3 regions of the Luteibacter sp. 621 genome follow, and region 1 is predicted to be linked to each of the others. Evidence: riboswitches for the same ligand, from Rfam matches in the RefSeq annotation. Region 1 holds a riboswitch; each other region holds the start of a gene.
The links. A riboswitch is a leader RNA that binds a small molecule or an ion and turns the genes downstream of it on or off. The one in region 1 is predicted to bind cobalamin.
Positions count from the first base shown of each region.

Region 2: it holds a riboswitch for cobalamin, as region 1 does, so the genes downstream of both, metE (5-methyltetrahydropteroyltriglutamate--homocysteine S-methyltransferase) here and btuB (TonB-dependent vitamin B12 receptor) in region 1, are expected to answer to the same signal.
Region 3: it holds a riboswitch for cobalamin, as region 1 does, so the genes downstream of both, ABIE56_RS13745 (TonB-dependent receptor domain-containing protein) here and btuB (TonB-dependent vitamin B12 receptor) in region 1, are expected to answer to the same signal.

Region 1 covers NZ_JBNDKI010000019.1:92,329-95,754, reverse strand. Annotated here, with positions in the region: partial or broken gene ABIE56_RS18030 (acyltransferase family protein) at 19-1,113, shown strand; cobalamin riboswitch at 1,110-1,342, shown strand; gene btuB (TonB-dependent vitamin B12 receptor) at 1,463-3,343, shown strand; gene ABIE56_RS18020 (hypothetical protein) at 3,365-3,426, shown strand, end outside.
Region 2 covers NZ_JBNDKI010000002.1:66,357-69,782, reverse strand. Annotated here, with positions in the region: gene metE (5-methyltetrahydropteroyltriglutamate--homocysteine S-methyltransferase) at 1-2,005, opposite strand, end outside; cobalamin riboswitch at 2,199-2,420, opposite strand; gene ABIE56_RS02540 (glycosyltransferase) at 2,470-3,426, shown strand, end outside.
Region 3 covers NZ_JBNDKI010000012.1:7,790-11,215, forward strand. Annotated here, with positions in the region: gene nagA (N-acetylglucosamine-6-phosphate deacetylase) at 1-336, shown strand, start outside; gene ABIE56_RS13740 (hypothetical protein) at 442-573, opposite strand; cobalamin riboswitch at 1,105-1,340, shown strand; gene ABIE56_RS13745 (TonB-dependent receptor domain-containing protein) at 1,496-3,388, shown strand.

The DNA of each region.
Region 1 (3,426 bases):
GCCCCACGGACTGACCCCATGACACGCCTGCCCGGACTGGACACCCTGCGCGCCATCGCCATCGTGTGGGTGATGCTGTTCCACAGCTACCTTATCGGCGGCCTGGGCGAAAACTTTGGCGTCCTCGAGCGTTCCGGCTGGATGGGGGTAGACCTGTTCTTCGTGCTCAGCGGTTACCTGATCGGTTCGCAGGCGTTTATCGCCCTGCGTGATACGGGACGGCTGGACATGCAGGCGTTCTATGCACGGCGCGCTTTTCGCATCCTGCCTGCGTATGCCGTGGTGCTGGGCCTGTACCTCGCGTGGCCGCTGTGGCGTGAAACCCCGCTGATGCAACCTGCATGGCAGTTCGCCACCTTCACGTTCAACCTTTTCTTCGACGCGCCGCAGCGATATGCCTTCTCCCATGTGTGGTCGCTGTGCGTGGAGGAGCACTTCTACCTGGTGTTTCCGCTGCTGGCGATCGTCCTGGCCGGCCGGCTGACGGCGACGCGCTTCATCCTCCTCTGCGCAGCGGTGGTGGTGGGTGGCATCGCGCTGCGTGCGTGGCTCTGGCAGGTGCACCTGGGGCCGCTCGACCTCGCCGGCGACCCCATCGGGCCGATGTACCTGCGTTACCTGTACTACCCCACGTATTCACGCCTCGATGGCCTGCTTGCGGGCGTGGCCGTGGCGGCATGCGCGGTGTTTCGCCCGACATGGCTTGCCTGGGGGCAGCGCCGGGGTGCGGCGCTGCTGGGCGCATCGGCCCTGCTGCTCACCGGCTGCATCGCGTTCTTCGACGGCAGCCGGCTCGGCTTCTGGCAGAACGCAGTCGGCTACCCGCTCGTGGCCCTTGCGATGGCCGGCTTCGTCGGGATGGCAACGGGCAGTACGTGGCTGGCCCGGTGGCGCATCCCTGGCGCGGGTTGGCTGGCGCGTGCCTCGTACAGCCTGTACCTCAGCCATAAGGGCGCCTTCATGCTCACCGTGGCCCTGCTGGACGGGCGGCTGGACGGCCATCCGGCGTGGCGCTTCATCGCCTTCGCCCTGGTGGTGCTCGCCGTGGGCGCAACCCTGCACTACGGCGTGGAACGGCCATGTTTGCGTTGGCGCGAGCGCCGTTCCGCTACACTACGCGGACCCAGGGTGATCCAAGGCGCCAGCGCCGCGGATTGAAACGGGAATCCGGTGACCCGCAGGCCGCGTGCCTGCGCCATTCCGGAGCTGCCCCCGCAACGGTAGGCGAGTTGAAGGGGCTGGCAGAAGCCACTGTGCCGTTCGCGGCATGGGAAGGCGCCAGCCCTTGCAGGTAACCCCTGCGCTCGCGAGCCCGGAGACCGGCCCACGTGGTATCACCGGACAGGCGGAGGGCCCTGGTCGCGGGTGGCCCGACTCCGTTCGCCGTCGCTTGCACCTTGCCCACGTCCGTCCCTCGCATCCAATACCGCGCGGGTAGGCGCGGTCTGCAGGGAACTACAACGTGTCGCTCCATTCGTCCCGCCTCGCCCTGGCCATCGCTCTTGCGATGACCGCTCCCGTCGTCGCCCACGCCGACGACGCACCCTCCACCGACCTGGACAAGGTCGTCGTCACCGCCAGCCGCACCGAGCAGACCCTGAACCAGGTGCTCTCGGCATCCACGGTGATCGATCGCGCCGATATCGAACGCCTGCAGCCGCGCTCGCTTGCCGATCTGCTGCGCACCACGCCGGGCGTATCCATCGCCAACAACGGCGGCCCGGGCAAGGCCACGTCGGTATTCATGCGTGGCACCGAATCCGACCACGTGCTGGTGCTCGTCGATGGCGTGAAGATCGGTTCGGCGACCTCCGGTACCGCCGCATTCCAGGACATCCCGGTCGACCAGATCGAGCGGATCGAGATCGTGCGCGGCCCGTACTCGAGCCTGTATGGCTCCGATGCGCTGGGCGGCGTGATCCAGATCTTTACCCGCCACCCGCAGGGCGCGTTCGTGCCGAACCTTTCCGTGGGCGTGGGCAGTTGGTCGACATTGCGCGGATCGGCCGGCTTCGCGGGCCGCGGCGCGAATGGCTGGTATTCGGTGGAAGCCAGCCACGACCAGACCCATGGCATCAACGCGTGCCGCGGCAAGCCCAGCCCGGGCGGTGGCGGTTGCTACACCTACGAGCCGGATGATGATGGTTACCGCAACAATGCGCTCTCGTTGAAGGGCGGCTGGCGCTTTGACGAGCAGTGGGATGCCGATGCCAGCGCCACCCGCAGCGAAGGCCACAACTATTACGACGGCACCAGCAGCAACTACGCCGAATCGGCGACGCAGACCGTGGGCGGCCGTCTTCGCTACCGTCCGGCGCAGGACGCACTGGTGACGCTGAACGTCGGTCGCAGCCTCGATCTGTCGACGGACTACGAGAACGGCGTCTACGCCGATACGTTCAATACGCACCGTGACCTGGCCTCGCTGCAGGCGGACCTGGGCAAGGTCGGTGGCGCCTGGGGCCTCACGACACTGGGTTTCGACTGGCAGCGCGATCGCGTGGTCGGCAGCACGGATTACTTCGTGGATGCACGCCGTAACCACGCGCTGTTCGCCCAGTGGCAGCAGGAATTCGGCGACAACTCCATCCAGGGTAGCGTGCGCCGCGACGAGAACAGCCAGTTCGGTGGCAAGACCACGGGCAGCCTGCAGTACGGCTACGCGTTGACGAAGGATCTTCGCGTGACCGCGAGCTACGGCACCGCATTCAAGGCGCCGACCTTCAACGACCTGTACTACCCCGACTACGGCAACCCGGACCTGAAGCCGGAAACCTCGCGTAACTGGGAACTGGGCCTGCGCGGCACGCCGGGTTGGGGCAACTGGTCGGTGAATGCGTTCCAGAACCGCATCGATCACCTGATCGTGTTCGATTCGAGCCTGACCGGCCCACTGTTCCCGTACGGCGGCGCCAACAACATCGATCGTTCGCGCATTCGTGGCGTGGAACTGGCGGCCGATACCAGGCTCGGAGACTGGCGCCTGGGCGGCAATGCTACGTGGCTCTCGCCGGAAGACGACAGCGACGATGCCACCCATGGGAACCTGTTGCCACGCCGCGCGCGCCGCACCGCCAATGTCGACCTGGATCGCAGCTTCGGCGCCTTCAGCGTCGGTGCCAGCGTTTTCGCTTCGGGCTACCGCTATGACGATACGGCCAACCTGCATCGCCTGGGTGGCTACGCACTGACCGACCTGCGCATGGCCTATGCGATCGATACCGCATGGAACGTGGAGCTGTCGGCGAAGAACATTTTCGACCGCCATTACGAGACCGCGCGTTATTTCAACCAGCCCGGCCGCAACTGGATGCTGACGTTCCGTTACCAGCCGCGTTCCTGATCCGTCCCGGAGGAAACCACGATGAAGCCGCTTTCCCGTCCTGCGTTCGCCGCCCTCGCCGCGCTCTTCGCGCTGGTGATGAT
Region 2 (3,426 bases), on a different contig from region 1:
TCGAGATGACGTCGGCGTCCATGGCGGCGACGGCCTCGATGATGTCGTTGAACTCCGAGTAGCACATGTGGGTGTGCACCTGGGTGCTATCGCTGGTGCCCCCGGCGGTGATCCGGAACGCCTCCACGGCCCAGGCCAGGTAGGCCTGCCAGTCGGCGCGGCGTAGCGGCAGGCCCTCGCGCAAGGCGGGCTCATCGATCTGCACGATGCCGATGCCAGCGCGCTCCAGGTCGTGCACTTCATCGCGCAGGGCAAGCGCGATCTGCCGGCACACGTCGGCGCGGGGCACGTCGTCGCGTACGAACGACCACTGCAGCATGGTTACCGGGCCGGTGAGCATGCCCTTCATCGGGCGCTCGGTGAGCGATTGCGCGAAGCTGGACCACGCCACGGTCATCGGCACGGGGCGAGCCACGTCACCGTAAATGATGGGCGGCTTCACGCAGCGCGACCCGTAGCTCTGCACCCAGCCGTACTTCGTGAAGGCGTAACCCGAGAGCTGCTCACCGAAGTACTCAACCATGTCATTGCGCTCGGGTTCGCCATGCACGAGCACATCCAGGCCGGCTTCCTCCTGGAAGCTCACCGCGCGACGTACTTCATCGCGCAGGCGTTCGTCGTACGCCGCGGCATCGAGCCTGCCCGAGCGGAACGCGGCGCGTGCCGTGCGCAGGTCATCGGTTTGCGGGAATGAACCGATTGTCGTGGTGGGTAGCGCCGGCAGCCCAAAGCGTTCGCGTTGCACCGCGGCGCGGTGTGCGTAGCCCGAGCGGCGCTGGCTGAATTGCGGGGTGAGCCCGCGGACGCGGGCGCGCACGTCCGCGCGGACGACCTCGGGCGAGGTCAGGCGTTGTGCGACGATCTCGTGCTGGCGAGCCAGGGTCTGCACGGCCTTTGCGTCTCCCGAAACGGCGTTGGCGTACTGGCGCAGTTCGGTGATTTTTTGCCGTGCGAACGAAAGCCATTGCGCGACCTCACCCGGCAGCTGCTTCTCTTCGGCTGAGTCGATGGGCACATGCAGCAGTGAACACGAGGGCGCAATCCACAAGCGATCGCCGCCAACGCGCGTGCGCAGTGTCTCCAGGCGTGGAAGGAGGGTGGCCGGGTCGCTGAGCCAGACATTGCGGCCATCGACCAGGCCGGCGGAGAGCACGCGCCCGTCCGGAAGGGCGTCGAGTACGGCATCAAGCTGTGCCGGGGCTCGTGCGATATCAACGTGCAGCCCCGCCACCGGCAGCGAGGTGGCCAGGCCCAGGTTGGATTCAAGGCCACCGAAATACGTAGCCAGCAAGATCTTGGCGGGTGAGTGCGCGGCCAGTGCCTCGAACACGCGGCGGAACGCGTCGCGGGCGCCCACCTCCAGGTCGAGCACCAGCGCCGGTTCGTCGACCTGGATCCATTCCGCGCCCTCGGCGACCAATGCATCGACAAGGCCGAGCCACGCCGGGAGCAGCGCATCGAGTAGCCCAAGCGGATGGCTTCCATCCACGGTCTTGGAAAGAAGCAGGAAGGTCACGGGGCCGAGCAGCACGGGGCGGGCGGCGTGGCCTGCGGCAACCGCCTGCTGATACTCCGCCACCGCCTTTTCCGGCCGCGCATGGAATACCTGGCCCGCATGCAGTTCGGGCACGATGTAGTGGTAGTTGGTATCGAACCACTTGGTCATCTCGAGCGCGCGCAGGTCGTGCCCACCGCGCTGGTGGCCGCGTGCCATGGCGAAGTAACCCGCCAGCGCATCTGCATCGTGCAGGTTGCGATAGCGCGCCGGAATGGCATCGAGTGCCACCGCGGCATCGAGCACGTGGTCATAGAGCGAGAAATCGTTGACCGGAACGCTGTCGGCGCCCGCGTCACGGGCGAGTTGCCAGTGGCGCTGGCGCAGGGTGGCTGCGGTGTCGAGCAGTTCGGCAGACGTCGCATCTCCCTTCCAATAAGCCTCCAGCGCGCGCTTGAGTTCGCGGCGGCGGCCGATGCGGGGAAAACCGAGGTAGGTCACGTGCGGCATGGAAAGATTCCTCTTTGGATAAAAGAGGAGGGAAGGGCGGTGCACGCAGACGACCCTGCGCCACCGCGGCACACCGCGCTGGCAGGCTGGGCGTCATGCGGGCTGACCGTCGACCTTCGCCCCCGCGGGCGAACCGCCGGGCTGCCGTGGGGCGGCCCGTCAGGTCGGGCGGCGCGCACGCCCTCATGACAGGGCTGGCGCGCCGGCTGGCGGCAGGTCTTCGGGCTCAAGGATGTGGCATCCCCTAGGGGATACCGCCTTCGCCGTCGCTTCCCGGGCTTGAGGGCCCAGTGCCTGTGACGGACGTCGTCTCCATATACCGCTGCGGGGCAGCGCCGGATTTTCACCGGCTTCCCTCTTAGCTTTATCTCTCTATTCGAATACAAAGATAAAGACCGCTGGCGACGGCGAAATTAGCCGTCCGGACGGCCGAAGTCAAATGCGCGACGATGGAGCCCTGGTGCATGGCGGAGGAAGGCATGGCGGAACGGCACATCGTGTTCGCGACGGTGGGATCGCAGGGTGACCTGTTCCCCCTGCTCGCCGTGGGCCGTGAACTCGTCGCGCGCGGCCACCGGGTAACCGTTGGCGCGCATGCGATCCATCGTGATGCGGTGCGGGATGCCGGGCTGGAGTTCGTCATGGCCAGCGGCATCGCTGAGCCCGAAGACAAGGCGGCATTCGCGGCAAAGGCGTTCCATCCGTGGCGGGGGCCGCGCTTTGTCGTGCGTGACCTCGCCGCCGCCGATGTGGCGGCGAGTTACCACGCGCTAAAGACGTTCTGCATGGAAGCGGATGCGCTGGTGACCACCACCCTGGCGTTCGCCGGGCAGATCCTCGGCGAAACGCTGCCCGCCGCATGGTTCTCCGCGGTGTTGTCGCCGTCGGTCTTCCTGTCGCCGTTCGATCCGCCCGCGACGGGCATGGATACCCTTGATCGATGGCTGCGAGCATCGCCTCGCCGTTCGCGTTGGTTGACGCGCATCGTGGAGCGGCTGACCCATCCGTGGACCGCGCCGGTGCGCGCGTTCCGCCGTCATCTGGGCCTCGCACCGGTTGCGCCCACGGGCGATCCGTTCCATCGCGGCCAGCACGGGCGAGATGGCGTGCTCGCGATGTATTCACCGCTGCTGGGTGGCCTGCCACCCGATGCGCCCGCGCATACCGTGCTTACCGGCCAGGCTCGTTATCTTCCGTTCGATGATGTGCTGGACGGCGCCTTGCTACGCTGGCTTGATGGGGGGACCCCGCCCATCGTGTTTACCCTGGGCTCGGCGGCCGTTCACGCAAGCGAAGGGTTCTTGCGCGAGAGCGTTGCAGCCGCAAGGCGGCTCGGCCTTCGCGCCGTACTTCTCACGGGATCACCTGCGTTGCGCGAGCGCCTTGCGCTCAACGGTGGTGACGTTCTCGCCGTCGACTAC
Region 3 (3,426 bases), on a different contig from region 1:
ACCGATGCGATGCCGCCGGTGGGTTCGGATAACCCGAATTTCGTGCTGAAGGGCGAGACGATCACGGCGAAGGATGGTGTCTGCCAGACGGCCGATGGCACGCTGGCCGGCTCGGCGCTGGATATGGCCTCGGCGGTGCGCAATACGATCAATATGGTGGGCGTGCCTTACGATGAGGCGGCGCGCATGGCATCGACGTACCCGGCGGCGTTCCTGGGCCTGGGTGCGACGCACGGCCACATCGCCGCGGGCTTCCGCGCGGATTTCGTGGTGCTGGACGATACCCACCACGTGGTCGAAACCTGGATCGGCGGCCAGCGCGTCTACACCGCCTGATCAGGCTCGCCTTCGGCTTTGCGCTCTTCCTGTAGGAGCGCGCTTGCGCGCGATGCCTCACGAAGCAGCGATGCGGAAACGCCATCGTGTGCTTCCGCACGTCGCTCACTGCGCGCTGGCAATCACCGTCGCCGGCACGCTACCCGCGCCACTCGTCACGATCGCACCCATGGTCAGCACGCACGTCAGCACGGCGGCGACGAAGAAGGTCTTCAGCAGGAAGGTTTCGGTTTTCATGGTCGGTCTCCTTGGTTTAGGTCGATGGGGCGTCGAGGCCCCTTGTCTTGGAGAGTGCATGCGCCGTGCCAACGTGCGCGGTGCTTAACGAAGGGCGCTGCGAGGCCGTGTCCCGTGGTCTGCGCGTTGATCATCGGCGCGTCCGCGGACGGTGGCCTGTCCGCAAACCAGTGTCCGGACGCATGGTTCAATGGGGGGTGTCCGGCATCGCCGCTTCGTGAGGTGATCGCGCGCGAGCGCGCTCCTACAGGGGTGACCGCACCGATATGGTGGCTTGTGGCGCATGAAACGGGGCGTTTGGACTCGGCGGTGGGCAGGCCCCTGGGGCCGACATGAGCGGAGGGCCGCCGGGCGATTCGCTTATCGCGATGAGGCTGCCTACGGCCCGGTCCGAAGGTCCGCGACTGGCGGCCCCAGGGGCCTGCCCACCACCGACCCCGACGACCCCCAGCCTAAGGCGGCGCAAGCCGCTCAACGCATGCATTCGCCGAGGCGAATGAACTGATTCCCTCCGATCCCGCCCAATCACCGCTAGAATGCCCCCGTTCGGGTGTCCACCCGCCTCCATGGCGGTAAGGATGAAACGGGAAGCCGGTGCGCCGCTGAAGCGGCAAGGCCGGCACTGCCCCCGCAACGGTAAGCCCCAGGGGAACACCCCCGTTCTGTCCGGCCTTGGCCACTGCTCCGAACGGGGTGGGAAGGCGCCGGAAGAATCCGCGAGCGCGGCAAGGGCGAGTCCGGAGACCGGCCCGAAACACCCCCTGCGCCAGCCATGGCCGCGGGGGTGAACCTGTTTCGGACGATTCGCGGCGGGCGGATCCGGACAGCCTCCGGGCCCCGCTGCCCGTGCGCCGTTCGCTCCTCCCCCGTGGCCGTCCCGGTTTAAAGACTTGCCGCCCTGCGGCACGAGGACGCTCCACACATGAAGAAGACCCTGCTCGCGACAGCCCTGCTGTCGTCCATCGCCATCGCGCATGCCGCCGACGCCCCGGAAACGCTGCCCTCGGTCGTCGTCACCGCCAACCGCGCGCCCACCCCGCTGGACGAGGTGCTCGCCCCGGTCACCGTGATCACCCGCGACGATATCGAGCGCCTGCAGCCCACCAGCGTGCAGGACCTGCTCACCGGCCTGCCCGGCGTGGTCATGGCCAACACCGGCGGCCTCGGCCAGCAGACCTCGATGTTCATGCGCGGCACCAACTCGGCCCATACGCTGGTGCTGATCGATGGCGTGCGCGTCGGCACCGTGGGTGCCGGCCTGCCGGCCTACGAGCAGCTCCCCGTGGAGCAGATCGACCACATCGAAGTCGTGCGTGGCCCGCGCTCCACCCTGTACGGCTCGGACGCCATCGGTGGCGTCATCCAGATCTTCACCCGCCACGGCCAGGCCGGCGAAGCGCCGACCCCGTCGGTCTCGGTGACCGGTGGCAGCCATGGCTACACCGCCGGCCAGGTCGGCGTTTCCGGTGGCACCACGCACGGCTGGTACAACGCCAGCCTGGGCGGCCAGTACACCGCGGGCATCAACGCCTGCCGCATCGGCGCCGCCGACGCTGGCAAGGGTTGTTTCACCGATGAGCCGGATCACGATGCCTACCGCACCTACAACGGCGCGCTCTCGGGCGGCTACCGCTGGGATGACGGCACCGAGCTCACCGGCAGCTGGCTGCGCAGCAAGGGCACCATCGAATATGACGGTGATTTCCAGAACCTGACCCGCCGTTCGCAGCAGGTCGCTGGCGGCAAGCTCAGCTTCGACGCCATGGCCGACTGGCGCATGTCGGTAAGCCTGGGCCAGAACCAGGACCGCGCGGACAACTACCTCAACGGTTCGGAAAAGACCTGGTACGACGCAGACTTCAATCCGCACGTGGGCGCCGATAAGCTGCGCATGGGTTACCTGTACTCCAAGCGCAACCAGGCCGCCTGGCAGAACGATTTCACCCTGGCGCCGGGCCAGACCCTGAGCGCGGGCGTGGATTACCAGCAGGAGAAGCTGGATAGCGATACGGATTATCTCAAGACCACCCGCAACAACACCGGCGTGTTCGCCCTGTACCAGGGCGTGTTCGGGCCGCACGAGATCCAGCTCTCCGCGCGCCACGACCACAACAACCAGTTCGGCAACCACAACACCGGCTCGGCGGCGTACGGCTTCCGCTTCGATAACGGCATGCGCATCACCGCGTCGTACGGCACGGCGTTCCATGCGCCGACCTTCAACGACGAGTACTACCCCTACGGTGCGCCCGTCTCGCTGAAGCCGGAGAAGTCGCGCACGGCCGAGATCGGCCTGAGCGGCGGCCCGGGCATCTGGAACTGGGCGGTGAACGCCTACCAGACCAAGGTGGATGACCTGATCGGCTACGACGCCAACTTCCTGCCGATCAACGTGAGCCAGGCGCGCATCCGCGGGCTGGAAGGCCAGCTGGGCGCCGATGTGGATGGCTGGCACGTGCGTACCTACCTGACGCTGCAGCAGCCGCTGAACCGCGATAGCGGCCCGCAGGAAGACAACCTGCTGGCCCGCCGCCCGCGCCGCACCGGCCGCGTGGACCTGGACAAGGACCTGGGCGCATTCACGCTGGGCGGCTCGGTGTACGCCGCGGGTTACAGCTACGACGATGCGGCCAACACCACCCGCCTTGGCGGCTACACCACCGCTGACCTGCGCGCCACCTGGCACGTGGACAACGCCTGGAGCGTGCAGGGTCGCGTGGCCAATGTGGCGGACAAGCGCTATGAGACGGCGGCGTACTACAACCAGCTGGGCCGCACCTACTACGTGACGGTGCGCTTCGCGCCCGTCCCGTAAGCGGTAACGCACACCGGGCCATCCGCGAATGGCCCCAC